2 regions of the Spirillospora sp. NPDC127506 genome follow, and region 2 is predicted to be linked to the other one. Evidence: riboswitches for the same ligand, from Rfam matches in the RefSeq annotation. Region 2 holds a riboswitch; the other holds the start of a gene.
What was found. Region 2 has a riboswitch for cyclic di-AMP ahead of ABTW95_RS00825 (NlpC/P60 family protein). Riboswitches for the same ligand answer to the same signal wherever they lie in the genome.
Positions count from the first base shown of each region.

Region 1: another riboswitch for cyclic di-AMP. It lies ahead of ABTW95_RS05780 (C40 family peptidase); the one in region 2 lies ahead of ABTW95_RS00825 (NlpC/P60 family protein).

Region 1 covers NZ_JBEORG010000003.1:289,695-297,577, forward strand. Annotated here, with positions in the region: gene ABTW95_RS05760 (AAA family ATPase) at 1-938, shown strand, start outside; gene ABTW95_RS05765 (4Fe-4S single cluster domain-containing protein) at 935-1,669, shown strand; gene ABTW95_RS05770 (FHA domain-containing protein) at 1,657-2,979, shown strand; gene typA (translational GTPase TypA) at 3,059-4,912, opposite strand; cyclic di-AMP (ydaO/yuaA leader) riboswitch at 5,115-5,262, shown strand; gene ABTW95_RS05780 (C40 family peptidase) at 5,270-6,286, shown strand; gene ABTW95_RS05785 ((deoxy)nucleoside triphosphate pyrophosphohydrolase) at 6,386-6,778, opposite strand; gene ABTW95_RS05790 (Mut7-C RNAse domain-containing protein) at 6,778-7,566, opposite strand; gene ABTW95_RS05795 (amidohydrolase family protein) at 7,595-7,883, opposite strand, start outside.
Region 2 covers NZ_JBEORG010000001.1:188,434-196,316, reverse strand. Annotated here, with positions in the region: gene ABTW95_RS00850 (hypothetical protein) at 1-446, shown strand, start outside; gene ABTW95_RS00845 (hypothetical protein) at 443-631, shown strand; gene ABTW95_RS00840 (hypothetical protein) at 708-1,394, shown strand; gene ABTW95_RS00835 (NPCBM/NEW2 domain-containing protein) at 1,966-2,838, shown strand; gene ABTW95_RS00830 (hypothetical protein) at 2,855-3,136, opposite strand; cyclic di-AMP (ydaO/yuaA leader) riboswitch at 3,649-3,789, shown strand; gene ABTW95_RS00825 (NlpC/P60 family protein) at 3,798-4,418, shown strand; gene hpnH (adenosyl-hopene transferase HpnH) at 4,473-5,477, opposite strand; gene ispH (4-hydroxy-3-methylbut-2-enyl diphosphate reductase) at 5,474-6,958, opposite strand; gene shc (squalene--hopene cyclase) at 6,955-7,883, opposite strand, start outside.

The DNA of each region.
Region 1 (7,883 bases), on a different contig from region 2:
CCGTGCTCGGCCTGTCGGGGGCGCAGGCGACCCGGTCCGGGAGCCGGCCGCGCGGCGTGCTGTTCTTCGCCGGCCCGACCGGCACCGGCAAGACCGAGCTGGCGAAGGCGATCACCGAGCTGGTGTTCGGGGACGAGTCCGCCTACCTGCGCTTCGACATGAGCGAGTTCTCCGGCGAGGGGTCCGGCGACCGGCTGATCGGGTCCCCGCCCGGCTACGTCGGGCACGAGGCGGGCGGCGAGCTGACCAACGCCGTCCGCGAGGACCCGTTCCGGGTGATCCTCTTCGACGAGATCGAGAAGGCGCACCCGCGGATCCTGGACAAGTTCCTGCAGATCCTGGAGGACGGCCGGCTCACCGACGGGCGCGGCAACACCGTCCACTTCTCCGAGTCCATCCTGATCTTCACGTCCAACCTGGGGATGTACGTCCCGGGACGCGACCTCACGACGCGGGACGCGTCCCCGTACGGGGCGCCCGAGCGTGTGCAGAACATCACACCCGGGATGCCGTACGACGAGGTCGAGCAGCGCATCAAGGGCGCCGTCGCCGACCACTTCACCGAGGTCCTCAACCGGCCGGAGCTGCTCAACCGGTTCGGCGACAACATCGTCGTGTTCGACATCGTCGTGTTCGACTTCATCTCCGGCGACGCCGCGCACAAGATCTTCGACCTGCAGCTGGCGAACATCTGCCGCCGCGTCGCCGAGGAGCACCGGCTCTCCCTCGCGGTGAAGGGCGACGCGCTGTCGACGCTCCGCGAATGGTGCACCGAGGAATTGGACAAGGGCGGGCGCGGCATCGGCATGGCGCTGGAGTCGTACTTCGTCAACCCGCTGGCGCGCGCCCTGTTCGACCGGGAGCTCGTCCCGGACGAGAAGATCACGGTGACGGGCGTCCGGCGCGAGGGCAGCATCGTCCATCTGGACCTCCGATGACGGGCGGGGGCGGCACCGGTCCGTCGCTGCTGCTCGCCAAGGCGCACTACCCCGTGACCGCACTCGGCCCCGGAACCCGCGCGGGCATCTGGACGCAGGGCTGCACGCTGCACTGCCGCGGCTGCCTGTCCCGCGACACCTGGGACGCCGACCCGCGCCGCGCCGTGCCCGTCGAGACCGTTTTAGGATGGCTCGCGTCCCTGCCCGGTCCGGTGGACGGAGTGACCATTTCCGGTGGTGAGCCGTTCGAGCAGCCGGCCGCGCTGGCGGCCCTGCTGCGCGGTGTCCGCGCGTGGCGGGAGACCCCCGGCCGTGAGACGATTGAGTTGGACATCTTGGTTTACAGCGGATATGTCTACTCGCGGCTCGCCCGCAGCGGCGCGACCCGCGAGATCCTGGACTTGTGCGACGCCGTGATCACGGGACCGTACGTAGACCGGTTGAATCCGGGGGGGCGACACCCCGGCGGCGGCTCCCTACTCTGGAGGGGGTCGGCCAACCAGCGTGTCGTGCCGCTGTCCCCGCTGGGGCGCGAACGGTACGGGGCACTGGCCGGCGTCGGGAAGACTGGAGAAGGAACAGGGCCCCGAGTACAGGTGTCCGTGGACGAAGGGCCGGAGGGAAGGCGGGTGTACTACATCGGGATCCCGCGAAGGGGTGACATGGAGCACCTGACGTCGAGGCTCGACCGCGCCGGCGTGCGCTCGGGGGATGTGTCATGGCGACCTTGAACTGTCCTGTCTGCGGTGAGCCGCACCAGCAGGGCGACCTGCTCTGCATGAACTGCGGGGCCAACCTGGCGCGCGGCGGGGGCGGCGCCCACCGGCAGGCGCCGGGCGGGTACGACGACCAGCAGCCGCGGGTCCCTCAGCCGCCCGGTCCGGGCGGCCAGTACGGCGGTCCGCCGCCCGGCGGGCAGTACGGGCAGCCGCCGCAGCCCCACGACCCGTACGGGCAGCAGGCCCCGGAGCACCAGCAGCCGGGCCCGCCCGCGCAGCCGCAGGACCCGTGGGGCCCGCCGCAGCAGCAGCAGCCGGACGCGTGGGGTCCGCCCATGCCCCAGCAGGGGCAGGAGCAGCACGGCCAGCCGGGGCCCGGCCAGTACGGCCAGCCGCAGCACGGGCAGCCGCAGCACGGCGCCCCCCAGCCGGGCGGGCCGCAGCACGGGGGCCAGCCGCCGATGCAGCACCAGCAGCCGCCCGCCGACCCGTGGGGGCCGCCGCAGCCGCAGCAGCCCCAGGACCAGTGGGGAGCGCCGCAGCCGCAGCAGCCCGGCGGCGACCAGTACGGGCAGCGCGAGCCGCAGTACCCGCCGCCTCAGGAGCAGCAGTACGGCGCCCCGCAGGACCAGTACGGCGCCCCCCAGCAGGCCCAGTACGGCGCTCCCCAGGAGCAGCAGTACGGCGCCCCGCAGGACCAGTACGGGGCTCCGCAGCAGGACCAGTACGGCGCGCCGCAGCCGGGCCCGGCGGACCACCAGTTCGGCCCGCCGCCCCAGCAGCACGGGCAGCCCCCGCACGGCGCGCCCCCGCACGGCGGGCCGCAGCACGGCGGGCCGCCGCTGCCGCCGCACGGCCGTGAGGCGACGCTGCTGCCGCCCGACCACAACCAGGGCCAGCGTCCCCCCGCCCCCGACAGCACGGCGTTCATGTGCCCGTACTGCGAGGCGGTGCTGAGCAACCCGGGCGCCGCGCAGTGCGACTCGTGCCTGCGCCCCCTGCCCAAGCAGGGCACGCCCGTCCTGCGGGTGCAGTTCCCCACGGGCGAGCTGAAGGTGTCCGTCGGCCAGCACCTGGTGCTCGGCCGGGACGCGGGCCAGTCGCCGGTGGCCGCCACGTTCACGCAGTACGACAACGTGTCGCGGCGCCACTCGACGGTCTGGCTCGACCCGTCCGGCACGGCCTGGGTGCGGGACGAGGGCTCCACCAACGGGACGTTCGTCAACGGCGAGCGGCTCCCCCGCGGCGTGGAGGCGCCTCTCCGCGACGGCGACCAGCTCCGCCTGGCCGCCGACGTGACGGGGACCGTCCAGCTGAAGTGACCCGCATGCAAGGAGGCGGCCCCGCGGTTCTCGGAACCGCGGGGCCGCCTCCTTCGCGCTCAGGCCGCTCGCCGGCGGGTCAGCCGGCGCGCTTGGTGCGGGCGCGCATGCGCTCGCGCTCCTTGGCGTCCAGCACGACCTTGCGGATGCGGACGTTCGCGGGCGTCACCTCGACGCACTCGTCCTCGCGGCAGAACTCCAGCGCCTCCTCCAGCGACAGGATCCGCGGCGGGGTGAGCCGCTCCAGCTCGTCGCCGGTGGACGACCGCATGTTCGTGAGCTTCTTCTCCTTGGTGATGTTGACGTCCATGTCGTCGGCACGGGAGTTCTCCCCGACGATCATGCCCTCGTACACCTCGGTGCCCGGCCCGACGAAGAACGTGCCGCGCTCCTGCAGGTTCGTGATCGCGTAGGCGGTGGCGGCGCCCGCGCGGTCGGCGACCAGCGACCCGGACGGGCGGGTGCGCAGCTCGCCGAACCAGGGCTCGTAGCCCTCGAAGACGTGGTGCGCCATGCCGGTGCCGCGCGTCTCGGTCATGAACTCGGTGCGGAACCCGATCAGGCCGCGCGCCGGGACGAGGAACTCCATCCGGACCCAGCCGGTGCCGTGGTTCGTCATGTGCTCCATGCGGCCCTTGCGGACGGCCATGAGCTGCGTGACGGCGCCGAGGTGCTCCTCGGGGATGTCGACGGTGAGCCGCTCGACCGGCTCGTGCTTCCGGCCGTCGATGGTCTTCGCGACGACCTGCGGCTTGCCGACGGTCAGCTCGTAGCCCTCGCGGCGCATGTTCTCGACGAGGATCGCGAGGGCCAGCTCGCCGCGGCCCTGCACCTCCCACGCGTCCGGGCGCTCGGTCGGCAGCACCCTGATCGACACGTTGCCGACCAGCTCGCGGTCGAGGCGGTCCTTGACCATGCGGGCGGTGACCTTGGTGCCCTTCTCGCGGCCGGCCATCGGCCCGGTGTTGGTGCCGATGGTCATGGAGATCGCGGGCTCGTCCACGGTGATCAGCGGCAGCGGGCGCGGGTCGTCGGGGTCGGCGATGGTGTCGCCGATCATGATCTCCGGGATGCCGGCGATCGCGATGATGTCGCCCGGCCCCGCGTCGTCGGCGGGCTTGCGGGTGAGCGCGTCCGTCATCAGCAGCTCGGTGATCTTGACGCGCTCGATGCTGCCGTCGTGCCGGCACCAGGCGACCTGCTGGCCCTTCTTGATCGTCCCGGCGTGGACGCGGCACAGCGCGATCCGGCCGAGGTAGCTGGAGGCGTCCAGGTTCGTCACGTGCGCCTGCAGCGGCGCGTCCGGGTCGTAGGACGGCGCCGGGATCGTCTCGGTGATGACCTGGAACAGCGGCTCCAGGTCGGCGCTGGCGGGCATCTCCCCGTCGGCGGGCTTGTCGAGCGACGCCCGCCCGGCCCGGCCGGACGCGTACACGATCGGGAAGTCGATCTGGTCCTCGTCGGCGTCGAGGTCCATGAACAGCTCGTACGTCTCGTCCACGACCTCGTCGATGCGGGCGTCGGGACGGTCGGTCTTGTTCACGACGAGGATCACCGGGAGCCGCGCGGCGAGCGCCTTGCGCAGCACGAACCGGGTCTGCGGGAGCGGCCCCTCGCTGGCGTCCACCAGCAGGACGACGCCGTCCACCATGGACAGCCCGCGCTCGACCTCGCCGCCGAAGTCGGCGTGGCCCGGGGTGTCGATGATGTTGATCGTCAGCCCGTTGTGCCGGACGGCGGTGTTCTTCGCGAGGATCGTGATGCCCTTCTCGCGCTCCAGGTCGTTGGAGTCCATGACCCGGTCGTCGACGTCCTGGTTCTCGCGGAAGGCCCCGGACTGCCAGAGCATTGCGTCGACCAGCGTCGTCTTCCCGTGGTCGACGTGGGCGACGATCGCTACGTTCCGGAGGTCGTCGCGGGTGGAGATGGGCATGCGGGTTACCTTGCGTGAGGTTTCAGGAGAGTCGCCGCAGAAAAGCGGCAGCACTCCATTCTACGCGCCGCGGTGCCCGGCCCATCCCGGCCGCGTCCTCCCACCCTTCACACGCGGTCACACGCGCCCCGATTCGCCAACTTTGCTCATCCTTTGTAATCTGCCCGAGATCCGGTCGTCCGGAGCCCCACTCCCCGGGGCTGCGACCGGCACGCCGAATCTCCCGCCCGCCGGGAGAACCGGGGACCCAACCCTCGGGGTGAATCGACGCGCCGCAGGGCGGTGCGCCGTAGGGCGACTCCTGGCCCGAACCCGTCAGCTAACCCGGTAGGCGCGTGAGGAGAGGAGAACACCGGCTTGGCACCGGACCCCCGCCGGCGGCGGCGCTTCGCGCCCGCCGCCACCGCCGCCCTGCTCCTGATCGGCCTCGGCGCCACCGCCCCCGTCGCCGCCCACGCCGCGCCGCCGCTCCGCCTGGCCGCCGCCGCGACCGCGCCCAGCCCGACGCCGACGACGGAGAAGGGCCTGCGCAAGAGCCTCAAGGCGCTGAACGAAGAGGCCGAGATCCTCACCGAGAAGTACAACAAGGCCCGGGTGGACCTGAAGGCGGCGCAGAAGGCCGAGCAGGACGCCGCCAAGAACGCGCAGGTGCTGCGCGCCCAGGCCGGCCCGGCCCGCGAGCAGCTCGGGCGGATGGCCGCCGCCACCTACATGGCCGGCGCCCCCGACGCGATCTTCGGCTCCGACGGCTCCGCCGAGGGGCTGACCGAGCGCGCCTACCTCACCCAGAACCAGGCCGCCGCCGTCAAGGCCCTGCAGAAGCAGATCCAGCGGGCCGACGCCGCCCAGCGCACCGCGGAGGCCAAGACCGCGCAGGTCAAGAAGGCGTGGGAGGACGCCAAGAAGGCGCGCGCGCAGGCCAAGGCCAAGGTCACCGAGGTGATGAAGCGCCTCGACAAGCTCTCCACCACGCACGCCCGCGACCCGCGCACCGGCCTCACCGCCAGCATCAAGGGCTCGGGCCTGCCCGCCAAGATGGCCCGCAAGGCCTACAGCAAGATCGGCTCCCCCTACGTGTGGGCGGCCGCCGGCCCGAACAGCTTCGACTGCTCCGGCCTCGTCGTGTGGGCCTACGCCCAGGTCGGCAAGCCCGGCCTGCCCCACTACACCGGCGACCTCTACCAGCTGGGCACGAAGGTGCCGCGCAGCCAGCTGCGCTCCGGGGACCTCGTGTACTTCGGCAGCAACCTGCACCACATGGGGATCTACCTGAGCGACGGCAAGTTCCTGCACGCTCCGCAGACCGGCGACGTGGTGAAGATCTCCAAGCTGTCGGACCGCTCCGACTACGCGGGCGCCAACCGCATCTCCTGACGGGCGCGGCGCCCCCACGGATGTCGGGGGCTTCCTGCGGCGCGGCGGGAAGCCCCCGAACTCATCCGCGCGATCCGACGCCCGGAGGGCGGCCGGGCCTCAGCTGAAGTGCTCCCGGGCGAGCAGGTCGATCACCGGGCGGTCGCCGGGGAGCCAGTCGACGTCGTAGAGCTCCGGCGGGGTCAGCCAGCGGAGGGCCAGGTGCTCCAGGGCCCGGGGCTCGCCCTCGATGATCTCGGCGGTCCAGACGCGCAGCAGCGCCCGCTCGCTGAGCGTCCAGTCGCCGCCGACGCGGCGGCCGAGCCGGATCTTGATCGCCAGTTCCTCGTCGCACTCGCGGACCAGCGCGTCCTCGTCGGACTCGCCCGGGTCGACCTTCCCGCCCGGCAGTTCCCAGCCGCCCGCCATGTGCGGCGGTTCGGCCCGCTGCGCGCTCAGCAGGCGCCCGCCGGCGATGATCGCCGCGCCCACGACCACGAGAGCGATGGCCATCAGCCCCTCTCCGTCATGGCGGCCTCCGGCCTGCCGCCGTCCCGTGCGGCGCCGACCAGCCGCGTCGCCTCCCGGACGATCTCCTCCAGGTGGCCGCCGTGCGCGCCGCGCCAGTAGACCTGCCCGCAGCCGGCGCAGCGGCCGTAGACGTCGTAGCTGCGGCGCGTCCCGGCTTCGAGGTCGCCCTCGACCTCGCGCTTGTCGACCGGGACGAGCTCGCCGTTGCAGGCGGTGCACCGCGTCCAGGGGCGCAGGACGGGCGCGAACCGGTCGAGGAGGTCGCGGAGCTGGTCGTCGGGCCGGGAGCCGCGGACGTAGGCGCCCGCCCAGAGGGCGCGGCGGCGGAGGAGGCCGCGGTCCTGGGTGAGCAGGACGCGGCGCTCCTCGTTGGCCTGGACGACCAGCGCCGGATCGTCCATGTCGTTGTGGTAGGCGGTGTCGAGGCCGAGGAGGCGCATGCGGCGCGCGAGCGTGCCGAGGTGGACGTCCAGCAGGAAGCGCGGTGCGTCCTGGCCCGGCTCCAGCGGGACGGGCTGGGGGCGCGGCACCGCCGCCACGTGCACCTCGTCGCCGGGGCGCGGGCGGGTGGACGGCTCCGCGGGTTCGCCGCCGATGGTCATCGGGCCCGCCTCGGTGAGCGGCACCCCGAGCGACTCGACGAGGTGACCCAGCGTCGACGTCCCGTCGCAGGGCACCTGGTTCACGCTCTTGCGCCGGGTGGCGGGCAGGAACATCAGCAGTTCGTCCGCGACGCGGACGGTCATCTCGGGCTCCACGCCGATCAGCATGCCACGCGCCCCCGGCTTTCCCGTGCGATTATCGGCGGGTCAGGCGCGCGGCGGACTCCGAGAGGGAGTCCAGCAGGGCCGGGACGTCGTGGCCGCCGAGCACTCCCCCGCGCTTGACGACCCGGCCGCCCACGAGGACGGTGTCGACGTTGCGGGTGTCCGCCGACAGGACCACCGCCGCGATGGGGTCGTGGGCCGCGGCGGTGCCGGTGTCGACGCTGAGGACGAGGATGTCGGCGTGTTTGCCGGGGGTCAGCGACCCGGTGACGTCCGCCAGGCCGGCGACCTCGGCCCCTTCGATGGTGGCCATGCGCAGC
Region 2 (7,883 bases):
CGCGGCTGCGCGTCGTCCTGCACGCCGGCGACGTCTACCGCGACCCGCGGGGCTTCGTGGGCGGCGACGTCAACGAGGCGTTCCGGCTGAACGAGGCGCCCGTGCTGAAGGCGGCGCTCAAGCGGGCCCGCGGCCCGGTCGCCTACCTGGTGTCCGAGCAGGTCCACCGCGGCATCGTCCGCTACGGGGACCCCGCCGTCGACCCGGAGGCGTTCCGCCCCGTCGGCGTGGCGGTGAAGGAGACGCGGGTGCGCGCCTGGCTGTACGTCCCGGGCGACGACGGGGACGCCGCGCGGCTCGCGGCCGACGCGTTCCGCCCGCCGTCCGGCCCATCGCCCGACACGCCTCCCGGCATGCCGCCCGGGCCGGTGCCGGGCGGCGTCCGCATCCAGGGGCGCAACGTCACCGTCACCGACTCCGAGATCGCCGGGAGGGACCTCCGATGAACGGCCCGTCCATCGCGGCCGCCTGCGCCGCCGCCCTGCTGCCGCTGGCCGCGGGCTGCGCCGGCAGCGGCCCCACCGACCGCAAGGAGCTGTGCGCGGCTGGCGAATCCGACTCCTTCAACATGGTCGAGGCCGAGACCACCACCGCGCCGGTCGCGGCCGAATGCCGCGGCGAGGGCGGCTGATTCCCGAGGACCCGCATCCGGAGGGACGCCCGCGCGCCGCGGGACGGATCCCCGTCCGAACTCGAAAGGTGATTCCGTGCACGCGAACGAACTGGCGACGACGGCGGTCGAGGTCCTCGCCGCGCGACTCCCCGGCATCTCCGACGGCTCCGTCCGCGCCGACGGCGACCCGGCACTCGCCGACCTGTACGACCTGGTCCGGGGGCGGCTCGTCCGGGACGGGCGGCAGGCGGCGTTCACGGCGTACACCACGGACCCGGGCAACAGCTCGCTCGTCCAGGACCTGCTCCGGCACGCGGCCGAGACCGACGCCGCCTTCGCCGCGGCGCTGCGGGACGCCGTGGGACGCGCGCGGTCGGCCGCCCCGGCCTCGTCCTGGTCGAGCCGCGTCACCCTGAGCAACGTCACCGGGAGGGGCATCACCGCCGCGGGCCGCGACATCACCACCACCAACGAGAAGAAGACGACCATCAACACGGGCGGGCTGGTGCTCCTGGCCGCGGGGGCGATCGCCGCGCTGTTCGTCTTCGTCTTCATCGTCAAGGCCGCGACCTCCGACGCCATCACCGCCGACTCGACGTGCGCGGAGTTCCTCGACGCGGACTCCGAGACCCAGCAGCACGCGATCATCGACATCGCCCGGGAGAAGGGCGTCTCCGGCGCGGGCAGCCCGCTGGCCCCGCCCGCGATCCGCTACAGCTGCAGCAGCGAGCCGGACGCGAAGGTCGGCGACGTCATCGCCAGGTTCCGCGGCCAGTTCTGACCGTGCCGCGCCGCGTCCGCCGGACCGCCGGGAGCCCCGGGCTCCGATGGCCTCGTCATCTCGCCGCGCCAGGCCGCGTCCGGCCGGGCCGCCCACGATCAGAGAGGCCGGGAGAAGATGTTCCATTCCGTCGGCACGACCGGCTTTCCGACGGGCGGCTTCGATCCGGCCGTTCTCCGCTCCCTGACGGAGGCCGAGGCCGCCGTCGCCGCGAAGGTCTGCTCGTAGAGCCGCAATGGCGCACGTGCGCCATACCGGCAAGTAATGTGCAACGCCGTTCCGGCTCTCCCAGAACGTCCGCCCAGGGCCTCTCTCATTGGTGCGGCGGTGCACATTTCCCGCTGACCTGCGCATTCGCGGTGAATTCCAGCTGAAGGGCTCACTCCCGAGTGCGGAGGCGGGGTCGACGCCGGCTCCTTTCCGCGTTGACCGCCCGCGGCGGTCTTGAGCAGGGTTGACCCCTGCTCGGCCGAGCACGGCGGAGCGGACGCGCACGCGCGCGGAGATCACCGGCCGATCGGACCCTGGGGAACGGCGGCCGTGCGAGCCGAGGAGAAACGGGGGCGCGCCGATGAGCGGTCGGAAGAGCGGCGGGCCGCGCCGCACGATGGCGAAGGCGGCTTTCATCGTGCTCGCGTGCGCGGGGGCCTGCGCGGCGGGACGGGTGCTGGGCGGCGACTGGTACTGGGGCGGGTTCGCCGGCGCCATGGTGCTGATCGCGGCGATCGTGGGGCGCGGTGCGCGCCGTCCCTCGGTGCAGACAACGGTCAACGCGGCGGGCCGCGACATCAACACCACCAACGTGCGCAAAACCCGCCTCAACATCAACACGGGCGGGGTGACCGCCGTCCTGGGGGCGGTGCTCATCGTCGTCGTCGACGGCCTGCTCGTGGCGCACGTCTCGACGCAGGTTCCCGGGGGACGGTTCTACGAGCCGTCCGAACCGGTGCAGGCGGTCGGCGCTCCGGCCACGGCGCGCGCGCCGGTCTTTTTGCGCGACCTGCCGAGCAGCCAGCTGCACGAGCCCCAGACCGGCTGGTTCAGGCGCCGCGGCGCGCGCATCACCGGCCGGCCCTGCGCCAGGAGCGTCTACGTCGCGCTCAGTGTGATCGGCCGACCCGCCACCATCACTCTGACGACCGCCGCGAAATACTCGCGCTTCAAGGCGCTGGCGGGCGTCCCGGACGAGGATCCGCCCAACGTGACCATCGAATTCACCCTGCTGGGCGACGACAAGGTCGTGGCGACGAGGAACGCCGGCCCGCGCAAGCCCGCGGTCTTCGACGAGGACATCTCCCCCTACACCACGCTCAACCTGCGAACCGCCCTGATCGCGGCGGAGAACGGCACCGAGCCGCCGGACAAGTCGCACGACGCGGTCTGGGGCGACGCGCAGCTCGTGCCGTCCGGCGGCACGACCGACGGCTGCCTGAGCACGGGCTGAGCCCGGCGCCGCCCCCTCAGAAGATGATGAACATCATCCGGTAGCGGCCGCCCCGGTAGAGGTAGCGGGCGTAGAGGGCGGAGAGCCCGGCGATCAGGAGCCCGAGCAGACCGGTGCCGACCAGGTCGTGGGCGAGGAAGAACAGGCTCCCCATGAGGAGGAGCACGGTCACGCCGCACCAGTACCAGAAGTAGAACCCCATGTAGGTGGTGGCGGGCCGGGACGCGGGCGCACCGGGGCCGGGCGGGTGGACCGGCCGGCCACCCGTCTGGTACTGCCTGCCGTCGTCATGGGCCACGGCTGCTCCATTCATCGGTGGGTGAGGTGCCCTTCTCGCCGCCGAACGCGGCACCGGCCCGGGCGTTCAGGTCCCGGCCGGCGGGACCTGACCAGCCCACCAGGAGGCCGCTCCCTATGAACGAAAGGCTGGACACCTCTGGAATCCGCTGAATGTCCCGCAGGTCCGGCTCCCCGCCGTGGCGTAGATCACGGAGCCGAGCCGGGAGCGGCCGGGAACGCCCGCCGCGAGGGGCTTGGAGGCGTTGGCGGACAGGTGCGTCAGGGGGTTGAGCTGGGGGTTTGATTTTGCGGGAGTTTGCCTTGGCTTGGCGATCTGCGTTAGCTTGGCGCCCGGCAAGGCGCTCACCAGGCGTTCTTGTCCCGTCCGGCACACGGATGGACGGGCGACACGATCCACGTGTCGCGCGGCCCTGAGGCGGTCGCCTCGGAAGGGCCTTACAACATCAGCGCCGCTCTTTCGCCGCATGGGACAGGGGTCCCGTGCACGGGGCCGACGTGCCCTCAGGATCGCAGCGGCAACCGCCGAGTCCGCCGTCGCGCGGAGCCGGGGACCCACCCTCACTGGGGTGAATCGGCCTCTCCCATGGCCGTAGGGCGACTTCCACGCCCGAACCCGTCAGCTAACCCGGTAGGCGGCTCATGGAAGAAGGAGCCCCCCTTTGAAAGGCAAGCACAGCAAACGTTCGGGCCGTCGCGGCCTGAGCCCCAGCGCCAACGGCGCACTGGTCGGCCTCGCCGTGTTCGGTGTGGCGGCCACGACCGTGCACGCGGCGGACGCACCGGACGACGGCAGCGCCGCGGTCGCCGCCGTCCACACGGTTCCGAAACCGCGCAAGGCCGCGCCCGTCGAACGGGAGAAGGACGAGCGGTCGCGGGTCATCGAGCGGGCCAAGACGTGGAACCCGCACTCCGCGGACCGGGTGCCCTACAGCCAGACCGGCTACCGCGACGGCTACCGGAGGGACTGCTCGGGATTCGTCTCCATGGCCCTGCGGCTGCCGAAGCCGGGGCCGAACACGGTCGGGCTGACGTCGTCGCGGTACACCGAGCGCATCAAGATGTCGGAGCTCAAGAAGGGCGACCTCGTCATGGACGCCCAGGGCACCAACACCACGCGGCACGTCGTCATCTTCGAGAAGTGGGCCGACAAGGAGCACACGGAGTACTGGGCGTACGAGCAGCGGGGACGGTACGGCACCGACCACCGGACGCGCGACTACGGCCTGGACCCCGGCAGCGAGTACAAGGCCTACCGGCCGGTCAAGCTCAAGGACGCCTGACGAGCGTCCCGGCCCGGAGAGTGGGGCCGATCCCCCGCTCTCCGGGCGGTCCGGTCAGGTGTCGCGTATCGCCCTGATGGACTCCTTCAGGGAGCCGACGGTGGCCATGACCGCGGTCGGCTCGTAGCCGCAGTGCGCCATGCAGTTGGCGCAGCGCGGGTCCCGGCCCCGGCCGTAGGCGTCCCAGTCGGTCTCGTCGAGGAGTTCCTGGTAGGTCTGGGCGTAGCCGTCCGACATCAGGTAGCAGGGGCGCTGCCAGCCGAAGAGGGAGTAGGACGGGATCGCCCACGCCGTGCAGGGGAAGTCGACCTTGCCCTCCAGGAAGTCCAGGAAGAGCGGCGAGTGGTTGAGCCGCCAGCGCTTGCGGTTCCCGTCGGCGAACGCCTTGCTGAACAGCTCGCGGGTCTCCTGGACGCCGAGGAAGTGCTCCTGGTCGGGCGCCTTGTCGTAGGCGTACCCCGGCGAGATCATCATCTCGTCGACCTGCAGGTCGTCGTTCAGGTAGTTCATCACGTCGATGACGCTCTGCGGCGTGTCCGTGTTGAAGATCGTCGTGTTGGTGGTGACCCGGAACCCGCGCCGCTTGCACTCCTTCACGGCGGCGACGGCGGCGTCGAAGACGCCCTCCTTGCAGACGGACTCGTCGTGCCGCTCCCGCAGCCCGTCGATGTGCACCGCCCACGCGAAGTACGGCGACGGCTTGAACTTGTCGATGTGGCGGGGAATGAGCACCGCGTTGGTGCACAGGAAGACGAACTTCTTGCGCTTCACGAGCTCGTCCACGATCTCGTGGATCTTCGGGTGCATGAGCGGTTCACCGCCGGCGATGGACACCATCGGCGCGCCGCACTCCTCGATGGCGGCGACCGCCTGCTCGACCGGCATGCGCCTTTTCAGGACGTCGGCCGGATGCTGGATCTTCCCGCATCCCGCGCAGGCGAGGTTGCACGCGAACAGCGGTTCCAGCTCGACGATCAGGGGGAACTTCTCCCGGCCGCGGAGCTTGTTGCGGAGGATGTAGGTCCCGATGCGAAGGCTCTGGCGAAGCGGCATGCTCATTGTGTTCGGACCTCCTTTGGCAAGGTGAATTCGGTCGTCTCCACCGTGACCGTGTGCTCCTTGATCTCGACCGGCCCGAGCCCGCGCAGGACGTCGACGACCGCGTCCAGCACGGCCGGCGGGGCGGACGCGCCCGCGGTCAGGCCGACGACGCGGGCGCCCCTGAGCCGCCCGAGCGGGACGTCCGCGGGACCGTCGACGAGGACGGCGGGCGTGCCCCGGCTCTCGGCCACCTCGACGAGGCGGCGGGAGTTGGACGAGTTCGCCGAGCCGACGACGAGCACGAGGTCGCTGTCGCGGGCGACGCCGGCGACGGCCCGCTGCCGATTGGTGGTGGCGTAGCAGATGTCGTCGGTGTGCGGGCCGACCGCGTCCGGGAACCGGCCGGTGATGGCGGCCGCCACCTCGCCCGCCTCGTCGGCGGCGAGGGTGGTCTGGGTGAGGTAGGCGACGGGCCGGCCGGCCGGCAGGGACGCCACGTCGTCCGGCGTCTCGACCAGGACGGTCGAGGACGGCGCCTCGCCGAGGGTGCCCTCGACCTCCTCGTGCCCGGCGTGCCCGATCAGCGCGACCAGGTGACCGGAGGCGGCGAACCGCCGGGCCTCCGCGTGCACCTTGGACACGAGCGGGCAGGTCGCGTCGATGACCCGCAGCCCGCGCCGCCCGGCCTCGTCCCGGACGGCGGGCGCGACGCCGTGCGCCGAGAACACCGTCACCGAGCCGGGCGGCACCTCGTCGAGCTCGTCGACGAAGACGGCGCCGCGGCGGGCGAGGTCGTCCACCACATGGGTGTTGTGGACGATCTGCTTCCGCACGTAGACGGGCGGGCCGTGCAGGTCGAGCGCGCGCTCCACGATCTCGATGGCCCGTTCCACACCGGCGCAGAACGAGCGCGGCCCGGCGAGCAGCAGCCGGCGCGGGCCGGCGGCGGCCGCCCACTCGCGCAGCGCCGGGCCGACGGTGCGCAGCCGGCGCAGCGCGGCCGTCCCGCCGGTGAGCGTGGCGGGGCTGACCAGCGGGCGGCCGGGCGTGTCGACGATGGCGCGCACCACCGCGAACGGCCGGTCCCCCGCCGCGGCGGCCAGCTCCGCCGACTCCATGTCGGCGACCATCGCCCCGCCGGCGGCGAGGCGGGCGCGTTCCGCCCCGGAGACGATGTGGTCCACGGTGACCAGCGGCCCCCGGTGGACGGTGGCGCCGGTCGTCCGCTCCAGCAGCCCGGCGAGCGCCTCCGCCGTCCGGCACGGCACCGTCCCGGACGGGCCCCGCACCTCGGTGGCGACGAACAGGTCGCCGGGGCGGAGCCGCTCGTCCAGCGCGCCGCCGCAGCCGGCGACGGCGAGCGCGTCGTGCTCCGGGAGGCCCGCGGCGGCGGCCCGCGCCTTCGCCGGCCCCATCCCGGTGCGGACGACGCGCAGGCCGCCGCGGGCGACGGCGCGGGCCTCGACACCGAGCGCCGCGCAAACCACGAGCCCGCTCATGTGGCTCCCCTCAGGTAGCGGCCCAGGGCGCTGATCGGGAACACCAGCCGGTAGAGGTGGTAGTTGATGTAGAAGTCGCCGGGGAACCCGGTGCCGGTGAACTGGTCCTCGTCCCAGTTCCCGTCCGGGCGCTGGTTCTCCACGAGCCAGCGCACGCCGGCGTCCACCGCGGCGGAGCGCTCCCCGGCGGCCAGCAGCGCCAGCAGCGCCCACGCCGTCTGCGACGCGGTCGACTCGCCGCGCCCGATCCACGCGGGGTCGTCGTAGGAGCGCAGGTCCTCGCCCCAGCCGCCGTCGGGGTTCTGGTGCTCCTCCAGCCAGGCCACGGCGCGGCGGATCGCGGGCTTCTCCGGGCGGACCCCGGCGGCGATGAGCGCGGGCACCACGCCGCCCGTCCCGTACACGTGGTTGGCGCCCCAGCGCCCGAACCACGAGCCGTCCGCCTCCTGCGCCTTCAGCAGCCAGACGACGGCGCGCTTGACCACGGTCGACTCGGCGAGGCCCTCCTTGGCGAGCGCCTCGACGACGTGCGCGGTGACGTCCGCGGACGGCGGGTCGATGACGGCGCCGAAGTCGCAGAACGGCAGCTTGGTGCACAGCTCGCGGGTGTTGTCGGCGTCGAACGCGCCGTAGCCGCCGTCCTTCGACGCCATGCCCTCCAGCCACCGGACGGCCCGCTCGATGGGCGCCTCCGCCTCCGGCAGCGACACCCGGCGCAGCGCCATGATCGCCTCGGCGGTGTCGTCGGTGTCGGGGTAGACGTCGTTGTCGAACTCGAACGCCCATCCGCCCGGCGGGAGGCCGGGCCGGCGCACCGACCAGTCCCCCGGGCCCCGGACCTCCTCGCCGATGACCCAGCGCGCCGCGCGCACCAGCGCCGGGTCGTCGGGGGCGGCGCCGGCGTCGGCGAGCGCGTTCATCGCGA